4 regions of the Mesorhizobium album genome follow, and region 1 is predicted to be linked to each of the others. Evidence: predicted binding sites of a transcription regulator. Region 1 holds the regulator's gene; each other region holds the start of a gene.

The links. Region 1 encodes PhoB, which activates phosphate uptake and scavenging genes when phosphate is short. Its sites were predicted from a motif close to TGTCATNNANCTGTCAT; they were not measured.
Region 2: the regulator PhoB is predicted to act here: its motif matches at 1,885-1,901, upstream of RFN28_RS29730 (RNA degradosome polyphosphate kinase).
Region 3: the regulator PhoB is predicted to act here: its motif matches at 1,343-1,359, upstream of RFN28_RS26020 (acetoacetate decarboxylase).
Region 4: the regulator PhoB is predicted to act here: its motif matches at 1,491-1,507, upstream of RFN28_RS13530 (esterase-like activity of phytase family protein).

What each region holds. Positions count from the first base shown of each region.
Region 1 covers NZ_JAVIIW010000012.1:135,172-138,553, reverse strand. Annotated here, with positions in the region: gene RFN28_RS12905 (ROK family transcriptional regulator) at 1-1,230, shown strand, start outside; gene phoB (phosphate regulon transcriptional regulator PhoB) at 1,231-1,920, opposite strand; gene phoU (phosphate signaling complex protein PhoU) at 1,940-2,647, opposite strand; gene pstB (phosphate ABC transporter ATP-binding protein PstB) at 2,669-3,382, opposite strand, start outside.
Region 2 covers NZ_JAVIIW010000053.1:32,193-35,574, forward strand. Annotated here, with positions in the region: gene RFN28_RS29730 (RNA degradosome polyphosphate kinase) at 1-1,727, opposite strand, end outside; gene RFN28_RS29735 (zinc-finger domain-containing protein) at 1,965-2,210, shown strand; gene RFN28_RS29740 (FAD-dependent monooxygenase) at 2,223-3,382, shown strand, end outside.
Region 3 covers NZ_JAVIIW010000038.1:62,170-65,551, reverse strand. Annotated here, with positions in the region: gene RFN28_RS26025 (patatin-like phospholipase family protein) at 1-494, opposite strand, end outside; gene RFN28_RS26020 (acetoacetate decarboxylase) at 487-1,275, opposite strand; gene RFN28_RS26015 (3-hydroxybutyrate dehydrogenase) at 1,500-2,288, shown strand; gene RFN28_RS26010 (chromate resistance protein ChrB domain-containing protein) at 2,468-3,286, shown strand; gene chrA (chromate efflux transporter) at 3,283-3,382, shown strand, end outside.
Region 4 covers NZ_JAVIIW010000013.1:104,196-107,577, reverse strand. Annotated here, with positions in the region: gene RFN28_RS13540 (Gfo/Idh/MocA family protein) at 1-225, opposite strand, end outside; gene RFN28_RS13535 (LacI family DNA-binding transcriptional regulator) at 420-1,445, shown strand; gene RFN28_RS13530 (esterase-like activity of phytase family protein) at 1,610-3,091, shown strand; gene RFN28_RS13525 (MATE family efflux transporter) at 3,192-3,382, shown strand, end outside.

The DNA.
Region 1 (3,382 bases):
CGCCACGACGACCTGCGCCGGCGCAACCGCGCCATGGTGCTCTCGGCCGTGCGCCGGGCCGGCCAGCCGTCGCGGACGGAGATCGCCGCGACCACCGGGCTCAGCCACTCGACCATTTCGGCGATCTCCTCGGACCTGATCCAGGAAGGCATCCTGACCGAGAGCAAGCCGAGCGAGACCGCCTCGCTGAAGCGCGGCCGGCCGCAGGTTGGCCTCGCCCTCAATCCCGAGGCGGCGGCGGTGGTGACGGTGGTGCTGTCGCTCAATTTCCTCTCCGTCGCCGTCATCGACTATGCCGGCCAGGTTATCGCCGAGGAACAGCGGCGCCTCGATACGCTGACCATGCCGCGCGACGAGCTGATTGGCGAATGCACAGCAATCGTCCGGCGCCGGCTGGAGGACCCCGACCTCGATGTCGGCAGCGTCGCCCGCATCGCCATGGGCATCCAGGGCATCACCGATTCTCATGCCCGCGCCATGCTGTGGTCGCCGATCACGCCGCTGACCGATATTCCCTTCGCCGACATTCTGGAAAAGGAATTCGGTATTCCGGCCACCATGGAGAACGACTGCAACATGATGGCGGTGGCGCTGCAATGGCGCGATCCCGACCGCTATCGCGACAATTTCATCGCCATCCTGCTCTCGCACGGCATCGGTATGGGTCTGGTGCTGAAGGGCGAGCTCTTCACCGGCACGCATTCTTCCGGAGGCGAGTTCGGGCACATGATCCACCGTCCGGGCGGCGCGCTCTGCCGCTGCGGACGCCGCGGCTGCGTCGAGGCCTATGCCGGCAACTACGCCATCTGGCGCAATGCCAAAGGGATGAGCGAGAACTCCGAGCCGGTCGACGTCAGCGATGCCGACATGCGGGCTCTTGCCGCCAAGGCGCGCGAGAGCGCCGGACCGGAGCGCGAAGCCTACCGCAAGGCCGGCGAGGCGCTCGGCTTCGGCCTTGGCAACCTGTTCGCGCTGATCGACCCGGCACCGGTCGCCATGGTCGGCGTCAGCGCCGCGGCGTTCGACCTGATAGAGCCGGCGCTGCGCGAGGCCATCGCCCAGACCGCAGGCGGCCAGCATTCGAAGTCGATCTCCTTCGACACCGAGCCGAACGAATTGCCGCTCATCCGCGAAGGCTGCGCCATGCGCGCGCTCACCTTCGTCGACCAGGAGATCTTCGCGCCGGGCGTCCATGCGAGGACCGGTGCAACCGGGAAGAACGTCGCCTGATCAGTCTTCCCTGATCGCGTAGCCCGCCCCGCGAATGGTGCGGATGACATCGGGCATGCGGCCGTTGTTGACCGCCTTGCGCAGACGCCCGACATGCACGTCCACCGTGCGTTCGTCGATATAGATCGTCTCGCCCCAGACATTGTCGAGCAGCTGGCTGCGTGAGAACACCCGGCCGGGATGCCGCATCATGAATTCGAGCAGCCGGAACTCGGTCGGGCCGAGCCTGATCTCGCTCTTCTTGCGGTAGACGCGGTGCGATTCACGGTCGAGCACGATGTCGCCGACCTTGAGCACGCTGGACAGCACCTCCGGCTTGGCGCGGCGCAGCAGCGCCTTGACCCTGGCCATGAATTCCGGCGTCGAGAACGGCTTGACCAGATAGTCGTCGGCACCCGTCGAGAGGCCGCGCACCCGGTCGCTTTCCTCGCCGCGCGCCGTCAGCATGATGATCGGCAGCCGCTCGGTCTCGGGCCGCATCCTGAGGCGACGGCAAAGCTCGATGCCGGAAACCGCCGGCACCATCCAGTCGAGCACCAACAGGTCGGGCACGTTCTCCTGCAGGCGGATCTCGGCTTCGTCGCCACGGGTCACCACCTCGACCTGATAGCCCTCGGATTCGAGGTTGTAGCGGAGCAGCACCCCCAGCGGCTCCTCGTCCTCCACCACCATGATGCGTGGCGCGATCATTTGGCAGTCACCTTCGTTGTCAGGCCGCCGGCGCCGGCATCGCCGTCTCGTCCTGCTTCGGACGATTCGCGGGCAATTGGGTGCCGGTCAGCACGTAATAGGCGTTCTCGGCGATATTGGTGACATGATCGCCGATGCGTTCCAGATTCTTGGCGCAGAACAGGAGATGCGTGCAAGCCGTGATGTTGCGCGGATCCTCCATCATGTAGGTCAGGAGCTCGCGGAAGACGGAGGTGTATTTCACGTCGACGCGCTCGTCGTCGTTCCTGAGCTTGGCGAGCGCCGTGGCGTCGCCCGCCGTGTACTCCTCGATCACGCCCTGGACCTGGATCAGCACCAGCTGCGCCATCGAATCGATGGAGTGCGAAAGGTCGCGCGGCGCGGTGCTGACGCCGACGGAGCCGACGCGCTTGGCAATGTTTTTGGCGAGATCGCCGATGCGTTCGAGGTCGCCGGCCATGCGGATCGCGCCGACCACGTTGCGCAGGTCGTCGGCCATCGGCTGGCGCTTGGCGATCAGCGTGATGGCGCGGTCGTCGAGCTCGCGCTGCCTGGCGTCCATGATGGCATCGTCGGAGACCACGCGCTGCGCCAGCGCGTTGTCGGAATTGAGCAGAGCCTTGGTCGACGCGCCGACCATGGAGCCGGCAAGATCGCCCATGTCGCGGATGAGCCGGCTGATCTGCCTCAAATCCTCGTCGAAGGAAGCGACGGTATGTTCGGCCATGATGAATGTCCTCGTATGAACTCAGCCGAAGCGGCCGGTGATATAGTCCTGCGTGCGCTTCTCGCGAGGCGAGGTGAAGATCTTCTCGGTGCGGTCGAACTCGACCAGCTCGCCGAGATACATGAACGCCGTCTGCCGCGACACGCGCGCCGCCTGCTGCATGTTGTGGGTGACGATCACGATCGTGTAGTCGGCCTGCAGCTCATCGATCAGCTCCTCGATCTTGGCGGTCGACAGCGGATCGAGCGCCGAAGCCGGCTCGTCGAGCAGAATGACTTCCGGCTTCACCGCCACGGTGCGGGCGATGCAAAGCCGCTGCTGCTGGCCGCCGGAGAGGCTCTGGCCGCTGGCGTTGAGCTTGTCCTTGACCTCGTTCCAGAGCGCGGCGCGCTTCAGCGCCGACTCGACGCGGTTGTCCATCTCCGCCTTGCTGATCTTCTCATACAGCCTGACGCCGAAGGCGATGTTCTCGTAGATCGACATCGGGAACGGCGTCGGCTTCTGGAACACCATGCCGATCTTGCTCCTGAGCAGGTTGAGGTCCTGCGACCGGTCGAGGATGTTCTTGCCGTCAAGCAGCACCTGGCCCTCTGCGCTTTGCTTCGGATAGAGCTCGTAGATGCGGTTCAGCACGCGCAGCAGTGTCGACTTCCCGCAGCCCGACGGCCCGATGAAGGCAGTGACGCTGCGTTCGGGCAATGACAGGTTGATGTCCTTCAGCGCCTTCGACTGGCC
Region 2 (3,382 bases), on a different contig from region 1:
ACGAGATCGATCTCGACGCCGGCGCGGCCGGCGTCATAAAGCGCGTCGATGACGGTCGGATCGACGAGCGCGTTCATCTTCATCCAGATGCGGGCCGGCCGGCCGTCGCGCGCATGGGAGACCTCGTCGGCGATGTGCTTCAGGATGCGGTTGCGCAGCGTGAACGGCGACACCGCAACGCGCATCTCCTCCGCAGGTTCGGCATAGCCGGTGATGAAGTTGAAGATCTGGGCGACATCGCGCGCGATGATCGGGTCGGTGGTGAAGAAGGACAGGTCGGTGTAGATTCGGGCGGTGACCGGGTGGTAGTTGCCGGTGCCGAGATGCACATAGTTGCGCAGCCTGCTATCCTCGCGGCGGACTACCAGCGACATCTTGGCGTGGGTCTTCAGCTCCAGGAAGCCGAAAACGACCTGGACGCCGGCACGCTCCAGGTCACGCGCCCAGCGGATATTGGCCTCCTCGTCGAAGCGCGCCTTGAGCTCGACAAGTGCCGTCACCGACTTGCCGGCCTCGGCGGCGTCGATCAGCGCGCGCACGATCGGGCTGTCGTTCGAGGTGCGGTAGAGCGTCTGCTTGATTGCCACCACTTCCGGATCGGCCGCCGCCTGGCGCAGGAACTGCACTACCACGTCGAAGGATTCGTAGGGGTGATGGACGATGATGTCCTTCTCGCGGATGGCGGCCAGGCAGTCGCCGCCATGCTCGCGGATGCGCTCGGGGAAGCGCGGATTGTAAGGCGTGAATTTGAGGTCGTCGCGCGGGATGGCGACGATCTCGGAGATCTGGTTGAGCGCCAGCGGACCGGTGAGCACGCTGATGCGGCTTGCCGAGACGCCGAGCTCACCGGCGACGAACTCGCGCAATTCGGCCGGCATCAGGGTGTCGAACTCGATGCGGATGACCGATCCGCGGCGTCGACGCTTCAGCGCCGTCTCGAACAGGCGCACGAGGTCTTCCGACTCCTCTTCCACCTCGATATCGCTGTCGCGGATGATGCGGAACGTCCCGGAACCCTTGACCTCATAGCCTGGGAACAGCTTGCCGATATACAAGCCGACCGCCTCTTCCAACGGGATGAAGCGGATATGGTGCCTGCGGTCCGGCAGGCGGATGAAGCGCCGCAGCGCCACCGGCAGGCGCAGAAGCGCGCTCATTTCTTCGCCATTCCTGCGGTGGCGCAATTGCAGCGCGATGGAAAAGCCGAGATTGGGAATGAACGGGAACGGATGCGCCGGGTCGATGGACAGCGGGGTCAGCACCGGGAAAACCTGTTCCTGGAAATGCTCTTCCAGCCAGGCCCTCTCTTCCTTGCTGAGCGCGTCGCGGGTAATGCTCTCGATGCCTTCCTTGTTGAGCAGCTCCATCAAGGTCGACAGGCTCTTCTGCTGATCTTCCTGCAGGCGCTCGACCTCGCGCAGCAGCTGCTCGAGCTGCTGCTCGGGCGTGCGGCCGTCCGGGCTCTTCAGCGCAATGCCCTCGCGCACCTGGCCGGCGAGGCCGGCGACGCGGACCATGAAGAACTCGTCGAGATTGGCGGCCGAGATCGAGAGAAAGCGGACGCGCTCGAGCAGCGGATGGTGCTCGTTCAGCGATTCCTCCAGCACGCGTCGATTGAACTGCAGCCAGGAGAATTCGCGGTTGACGAAACGGTCGGGATTACCGCCGTCGGGGCTCGCCGCCTCGACAGTGATGAACTCGTTCTGCACCGGCCTCAGTTCGCTCATGGTTCCTTGCCTGCAACCGTTCTCTTTGAACCCCATACACCGCCGGGCGCGTTATGGACGCTCTTACATGCCTTTCATGACGCATGATGTCACGGAATCACTTCGTTCCCGGGGATCATGCGCTTAACCGGCTCAGCTTATCCTCTGCCAGGGTTTTGCGACAGTTTCATTTCATCGATCTTGCAAACTGGCCGGTTATGATCCAGATGCAAACGGGCCGAACTGAAGGAGACGACGATGGCAGGCGGTACCATTCCCCATTTCCAGAACGACGCGGGCCATCCGGCGATCGATATCGGCGTCAAGGAATTCATGTGCACCGGCGCCAATCCGCCTTTCGATCATCCGCATGTATTCCTCGACATGGGCGACGACAATGAGAAGGTCTGCCCCTATTGCTCGACGCTCTACCGCTATTCGCCGAAGCTGAAGGCGACGGAAACGCAGCCCCCGGGCTGCCTCTATATAGACCAGGCCGCCTAATCCCGCGCGATCATGGATAAGGCGCGGTCCCGGCAGGTCGTCATCGCCGGGGCCGGCATAGCCGGGCTGACGGCGGCGCTCGCTTTTGCCGAGCGCGGCTATGCGGTGACCGTGCTGGAACAGGCCGAGCAGCTCGAAGTGGTGGGCGCCGGGCTTCAGCTTTCCCCGAACGCGACGCGCATCCTGCGCCGGCTCGGCGTGCTCGATCGCCTGGCGGTTAGCGCCATCCGGCCGGAAGCGGTGGTGCTCAAGGACGCCGCCACCTTGCGCGAACTGGCACGCGTGCCGCTGGGCCAGGCCGGCGAGGACCGCTGGGGCGCGCCCTATCTGGTAGCGCATCGCGCCGACCTCCAAGACGCGCTGACGGCGCGGGTGGCCGAGCATCCTGAAATCAAACTCGTCACCGGCGCGCGGGTGACGGAGATCACCGTCGCGCCGCAGGATATCGCTGTCACAGCCGAAACGGATGGTGGCAAGATCGAGGCCGCCGGACACCTGCTGGTCGGCGCCGACGGCGTCTGGTCGACGGTTCGCAGGCTGCTTGCGGGCATGGATTCGGCTTTCGGGAAGAACCGCTTCTCGGGCGAGCTCGCCTGGCGGGCCACGGTCGCGGCCGAGAGCGCCGCCGGCCAGGCCTTTGCGGCGATCGGAGCCGCCGACTGCACCACCGCTTTTCTCCATTCCGGCTTCCATATGGTCGCCTATCCGGTGAGCAAGGGCAGCGCCGTCAACCTCGCCGCCTTCACCAAGGGCGAGCGCATCGCGGACAGCTGGTCGGGCCATGCCGATCCCGCCATCCTCTCCAGCGCCATGCGCAGCACCTCGCCTTCGCTGGCAAGGCTTGTCGCATTGGCCGGGCCATGGACGGCGTTTCCGATCCACACCGTCGAGCAGCGGCGCTGGACGATGCCGCAAGGCATCGCGCTGATCGGCGACGCCGCGCATGCCATGACGCCGTTTGCAGCCCAGGGCGCGGCGATGGGCATAGAGGACGCCGCGATGCTTGCCGGCCTGGTCGCCGACTCCCCCGCCGATCCGCGGCAAAGCCTAAGCACCTGGGAGAATCTCAGACGGCCGCGGATCGAGAAGGTGCTTCGGCGCGGCGCGCTCAACCGGCTCGCCTGGCATGCCCGGGGTCCGGTGGCGATTGCCCGCAACCTGGTGCTGGCCAT
Region 3 (3,382 bases), on a different contig from region 1:
CCGTCGTTGAGCACATCGAAATCGATCACGCTCTCCAGCGTGTCCTTCAGTTCGGCGGTGTCGTAGAAGCTGGTGGCGCCATCGGCGCCGGGCGGCTGGAACCAGGGATTGGGACTGCGCGGCTTGAAGAAGCCGGGCTGGCCCATCATCATTGTCATCCACGACGAGGAGCGGTTGCGGATGTCGCGGTAGATGTCGCCTTCCGGAGTGTAGGCCCAGATCTTGCGGCCGGAGACCGTCTGCCAGAACTGCTCCAGCCGCTGCAGGCGACGGCTCGGCTCATTGCCGGCGATGATCGAGGCGTTGATCGCGCCGATCGAAACGCCGGAGAGCCAGGTCGGCTCGCAGCCGGCATCGGAAAGCGCCTGATAGACGCCGGCCTGATAGGCGCCGAGCGCGCCGCCGCCCTGGAAGACCAGGGCGATGCGGTCATATTGCGCCGTTATTTCCTCGATGGTGGCGGCGACCGCCTTGTTGCGGGTGCGTTCAAGCACGAGCCTTCTCCGGCTGGATTGCGCTGGCGGCGTACCGGTCGCGATCGGTGAGATAGTCGTGGACGACCTCGCCCAGCCCGAGCGTCAGGTCAGCGGTGAAGTGGACGGCCGAGACGACCTCGAGCACCGGCAGCTTGGCCACATCGGCCATGACATGAGGCCGAAGGTCGAGCGCGGCGGGCGCCGTCCAGGCTTCCTTCAGCGTCACATCGGTGAGGTAGTAGCGAACCAGCTCGCAAATGCGCGGCGAGCCGTCGACATGCGGGATGATCTTGATGAGGAAGTTGGGCGCGGCGAGCGAGGCGAGCACGGAATCGTGGTCGGCCTCGCGGTGCTTGTAACCCATGGTGCCGGTGGCGCACAGAACGCTGCCATAGTGCAGGGTGCCCACCACCACCTCGCCCTCATGCACGATCTTGGGGCTGGCGAGCTTCTTGGGGAAACCCCAGAGCTCGCGGCCGCCGGCGATCGGCGCGTCGTCGTCGAGATACATGGAATGGACATAGCCGCCATGCTGTCCTCCGAAGCGCACCGGGATCACCTGGCCGGTCTCGGTATAATCGCCGAAGCCAGTCGAATCAGGCATGCGGATGAACTCGTACTTGACCAGCGGCTCATCGATCTCCAGCGGCGCCGGCACCACCGCCTCCAACGCTTCGCGCGTCGTGCGGTAGGTGATGATGATGTATTCGCGGTCGAAGAAACGATAGGGGCCGGGCGGGAAGGAAGGGTTGGTGAGCGGCATCGCATAGGCGCGCTTGACGACATCGGCGATTTCCAAGCTGTTCACCCATCGATTCAGGAATGACACACGCGAAACGCGCAGGAAGAGTATGTTGCACGGCACCATGACAGTGCCATGTCATCCCTTCGTTCGCCAGCTCCCAGGCCCCCTGACAGCATCACAACATTGTAATCGCAGCGACATATGGTCATGGCATTGTTATGTTGCGATGCACAAACTATGTGCGCCTACAGCCCCTCCCACCTGTCGCGAGATCTCCCATGGGTTCCCTGTCTTCGAAGAATGCGCTCGTCACCGGCTCGACCAGCGGCATCGGCCTGGCAATCGCCCGCGCCTTTGCCGCCGAGGGTGCCAACGTCACCATCAACGGCCTGGGCGATGCTGCGGCGATCGAGCAGGAGCGCGCCGGCATCGAGAAGGATTTCGGTGTCAAGTGCCGCTATTCGGGCGCCAACATGATGGACGGCACGGCGGTCACCGCCATGGTGCGCGAGGCCGAGGAGGCGTTCGGCAGCCTCGACATCCTGGTCAACAATGCCGGCATCCAGCATGTCGCGCCGATCGACGAATTTCCGGACGACAAGTGGGAAGCCATCATCCGCATCAACCTGCTTGCCGCCTTCTATGCCATCAAGGCGGCGCTGCCCGGCATGAAGCAGCGCAAATGGGGCCGCATCATCAACACGGCCTCGGCGCATGCGCTGGTCGCCTCGCCGTTCAAGTCGGCCTATGTCTCGGCCAAGCACGGCATTGCCGGCCTGACCAAGACGGTGGCGCTGGAAGTGGCGCAGGACGGCATCACCGTCAACGCGATCGCTCCCGGCTATGTCTGGACGCCGCTGGTCGAGAAGCAGATCCCCGACACGATGAAGGCGCGCGGCATGACTGAGGAGCAGGTCAAGCACGACGTGCTGCTTGCCGCGCAGCCGACCAAGGAGTTCGTCACCGTCGAGGAGCTTGCGGCGCTGACGCTGTTCCTTTGCTCGGACGCCGCCAGGCAGATGACCGGCACGACCTTGCCGATGGATGGCGGCTGGACAGCGCAGTAAGCGAAACGGCGTTCGCGATGGGAGGGCGGGGCGGAGGCTTCGTCTTCCTTTGACAATTGGATTCTTGACAATCGGCGGCGGGCGATCCAGCATCCTGGCAAGGGGTTCCCCGCGACGACCCCGTGAGGCGTCAGCCCAACGATCGCGTCCAAACTCTCTTCGTTCAGGAGGTGGACGCCATGCCGTCAACTACCGCAATCACCGTTCCGCAGCTTGCCCGTCTCGTCGGCCTGCCGGATGCGCCGGTTCTCATCGACGTGCGCATCGATGAGGATTATCAAGCCGATCCGCGGCTGCTGCCGGCTTCTTACCGGCGCGACTACAGAACCGTCTCGACCTGGGCGACCGAGTTCTCCGGATCAAGGGCCGTCGTCATCTGCCAGCGGGGGGAAAAACTCTCGCAAGGCGTCGCCGCTTGGCTGCGCCATGAAGGCATTCCGGCGGAGTCCCTCGAAGGCGGCTTCGAGGCCTGGGCCGCCGCCAAGGCGCCGCTGGTCGCGGCCGGCGCGATCCCGCCGCGCGACGCGAAGGGCCGCACCGTATGGGTCACCCGTTCCCGGCCGAAGGTCGATCGCATCGCCTGCCCCTGGCTGATCCGCCGCTTCGTCGATCCCGACGCGGTATTCCTCTTCGTCGATCCGGCCGAGGTGCCTCTGGTGGCCGATCGCTTCGCCGCGGTTCCCTTCGACATCGAAGGCGTTTTCTGGAGCCATCGCGGCGATCGCTGCACCTTCGACACGATGATCGAGGAATTCGGCCTGCGCATCGAAGCGCTCGATCGTCTGGCGCTGATCGTGCGCGGGGCAGACACGGCGCGGCTCGACCTCGTGCCGCAGGCGGCCGGTTTCCTCGCCGCCTCGCTCGGCCTGTCGCGCATGTTCCGCGACGATCTCGAGCAGCTCGAAGCCGGCATGCTCCTCTACGACGCCTTCTTCCGCTGGTGCCGCGACGCCACCGACGAGACGCATAACTGGCCGGTCGGAGGCAAGGCACCATGACTGCCCTTGCCAAGGATGGCACTGCGCGGCCGGCCGACGTGCCGGCCGTACCGACCTTCGGCGAAGCGACGCGGCTGTGGGCAAAGATCGGCCTGC
Region 4 (3,382 bases), on a different contig from region 1:
GGGAACCACGACGTCGAACACGGCGTCGGGTTTTGTCTCATCGAGAACGGCGTCAACGCTGGTGCCGATGACGGCGGCGGCAAGCCCATATTCGCGAGCCCTCGCCTGCGCCCGCTCGGCATCGAGATCCACGAGGCCGACGATCGCCAGCCCCTCGATCCGCCTTGCGGCATCGAGCCACTGCCTGCTCATAGCTCCGCACCCGACCAGGACGACCTTCATCATCCAGCGCTCCTCCTCCGCTCGGCCCCTCCAGGCCGAGTGTCACGGCATCCACGTCACCGTAAACGTTTTTCCGTAAACGTTTACGACAACACACCCGATAGCGTAGAATGTCAATCACCTGCTCGCGAAAATCGACATCCACTGCTTGGCCTGAAGGGCGGCCGGTGCTAGCGAAGACAGGGGGAGAACCGGCTTTGGCGTCCAGCATCCACGATCTCGCGCGTCACCTGAACATTTCGATCGGCACCGTGTCCCGCGCGCTGAACGGCCGCGCCGATGTCAATGCGGAGACGCGCCAGCGCGTGCTTGAGGCAGCCAGGAAGCTGAACTATTCGCCCAACCAGTCGGGCCGCAGCCTGCGCCAGGGCGCCACCCGTTCAATCGCTTTCATGCTGCAGCCGCATCCCGGCGACCAGCAATATGGCGAGCCGTTCTTCATCCCGTTCCTGACCGGTCTGCAGGCGCGGCTCGCCGAGTATGACCTGGATCTGATGGTCGTCATGGGTGAGCCCGGCCAATATCAGCAGGAGAGGCTGCGCCGCGTGGTTGAGACGCGCCGGGCCGATGCGGTCGTGTTGGCCAATACACGACGGGAAGACGATCGGATCGACTATCTCAGCAAGGCCGGCTTTCCTTTTGCCACGCTTGGCCGAAGTCAGTCCGGCGGCGACACCTATCCTTCGCTTGATATCGATTTCGAGAAGGCGGGTGATGAAGCCGTCGACCGGCTGGTCGCGCGCGGCCACCGCCGCATTGCCGCCATCCGCCCTTCGCTTGATCTCAACTTCGGCTACCTGTTCCTCGACGGCTACCGCAAGGCGCTGAAGCGGCACGGCATCGAAGTCGACCCCGGCCTGATCGCCGACGGCTTCATCAACGAGGCCGGCGGCTACCAGGTGACGCCGCGCGTGATGCTCTCCAAGGACCGGCCGACAGCCATCATCTTCAACAATGACGCAATGGCGCTCGGCGGCTGCAAGGCGCTGGCCGAGATGGGCATCAGGCCCGGCCACGACATCGCGGTGATCGTCATCGTCGACACGCCGCTTTGCCGCTACTTCTCGCCGGCGCTGACGGCCTTCCGTCCATCACTGGAACCGATGGGCCGGCGGCTGGCCGAAATGCTGCTCGCCTCCCTCCCCGCCTTCGCCGGCCCTGAAGGCACGCGCATCATGCGCGAAGTCTGGCCGCTGGAGCTCGTCGCGCGCGAGAGCGATTGAGCGGCCTCCTTCTCCCTTGTGGAGAAGGATAGGGCGCACCCCTTCTGTCACGCAACCATCACGTTCAAGTCCTAGACCGCGTGTCGGAAAGGTGGCCGCACTCCGGATGCCGCCCCCCATTCAGGCTTTGGCCTCCGGCATGCTCGACAAGAAGGGGATATTTCATGAAGCATCTCAACCGAACCGTCGTGCTCGGCGCGGCACTGGCCCTGTTCACCGCCCTCACCCCGGCGCTCGCCGACGGCGTCGCCTATGTCAACAAGGGGCTTGTCGGAGTCGGCCGCATTCCGGCCAGCCAGAAGGACAAGTTCGGCGAGACCTTCGGTTCGGGCTCGGGCATGGCGATCGACACCAAAAGCTGGGCGCGTGACGGCGCGGGCTACAAGGGCTCGCTCTGGCTGCTGCCGGATCGCGGCTACAACGTTGCCGGCACCACTGACTACCGCCCGCGCCTCAACACCGTTGCGATCGAACTGACCCCGACCGCCCCGGGCGCCGCGCCCGCCGCCGGACACGAACAGTCGGGCCTGAAAGCGACGCTCGCCGACACGAGGCTCTTGACCGACGACAAGGGCGCCGACGCCACCGGCCTCGACCCGTTGAACGGCGTGCGTAAGGCCGCCGGCGACATGCCGATGCTGCCGCAGGCCGACAACGGCAAGCTCTCGCTGGACGACGAGGCGATCGTGCGCCTGCCCGACGGCACCATGTTCATCTCCGACGAATACGGCCCGAATATTTACCGCTTCTCGGCCGACGGCCACCTGATGTCGGCAACACAGCCGCCGGCCGCCCTGGTGCCGATGCGCCGCGGCAAGCCGAACTTCGCTTCGGACAATCCCGGCCCCGGCGCTGCCGAGCCCGATCCGAAGGATCCCGAGACCGGCCGCCAGAACAACCAGGGTCTCGAAGGCATGTCGATGACGCCGGACGGCAAATTCCTGATCGCCGTCCTGCAGTCGGCGACCCGCCAGGATGGCGGCGATTCCGGCTCGACCCGCCAGAACACGCGCGCGCTGGTCTATGACGCCTCCGACCTCGCCCACCTCAAGCTGGCGCACGAATATGTCGTGCCGCTGCCGGTGTTCAAGGACGCCAAGGGCAAGACCAAGGTGGCCGCGCAGAGCGAGATCGTGGCGCTGTCCGACAAGAGCTTCCTGATGCTGGCGCGAGACAGCGGCAACGGCCAGGGCGTGAAGGGCGACGAGTCGCTCTATCGCAAAATCGAGGTCGTCGACCTCTCCGCCGCCACCGACATCGCGGGCGGCCCGTTCGACGCCGCCGACAAGCCGGTCGCGCCGAAGGGCGTGCTCGACCCGTCGGTGACGCCGGCGAAGCTGACGGCCTTCATCGACATCAACGACAAGGGCGAGCTCGGCCGCTTCGGTCTGCACAATGGCGCGCCGAACGACAAGAACAACCTCTCGGAGAAGTGGGAAGCAATGTCGCTGGCGAGCGTGCTCGATCCGAAGCTGCCCGACGACTATTTTCTGTTCGTCGCCAACGACAACGACTTCCTGACCCAGGACGGCTTCCAGGTCGGCGCGCCCTACAAGGCCGAGGACGGCGCCGATGTCGACACCACCTTCCTCGTCTATCAGGTTACGCTGCCCGGCCTGTCGGGAAGCAGCCTCGCCGCGAACTGACGCTGCCATTGACCGCCAGCGTCCGGCCCAGCCTGGAAGGGATGCATCCATATCAGGCCTGCGATAGCATCGCGGGCCTGATTCATTTTCGGTGCCCGCCATGGATGACGACAAGCCCGCTCGCCGGCGGACCAGCGATCTGACCAGCGGCCCCATTCCCCGCACGCTGCTTTTGTTTGCCCTGCCCGTGCTCGGCTCCAACGTGCTGCAGTCGCTCAACGGCTCGATCAACGCCGTCTGGGTTGGACGCTTCCTCGGCGAGGCGGCGCTGACCGCGACCTCCAACGCCAA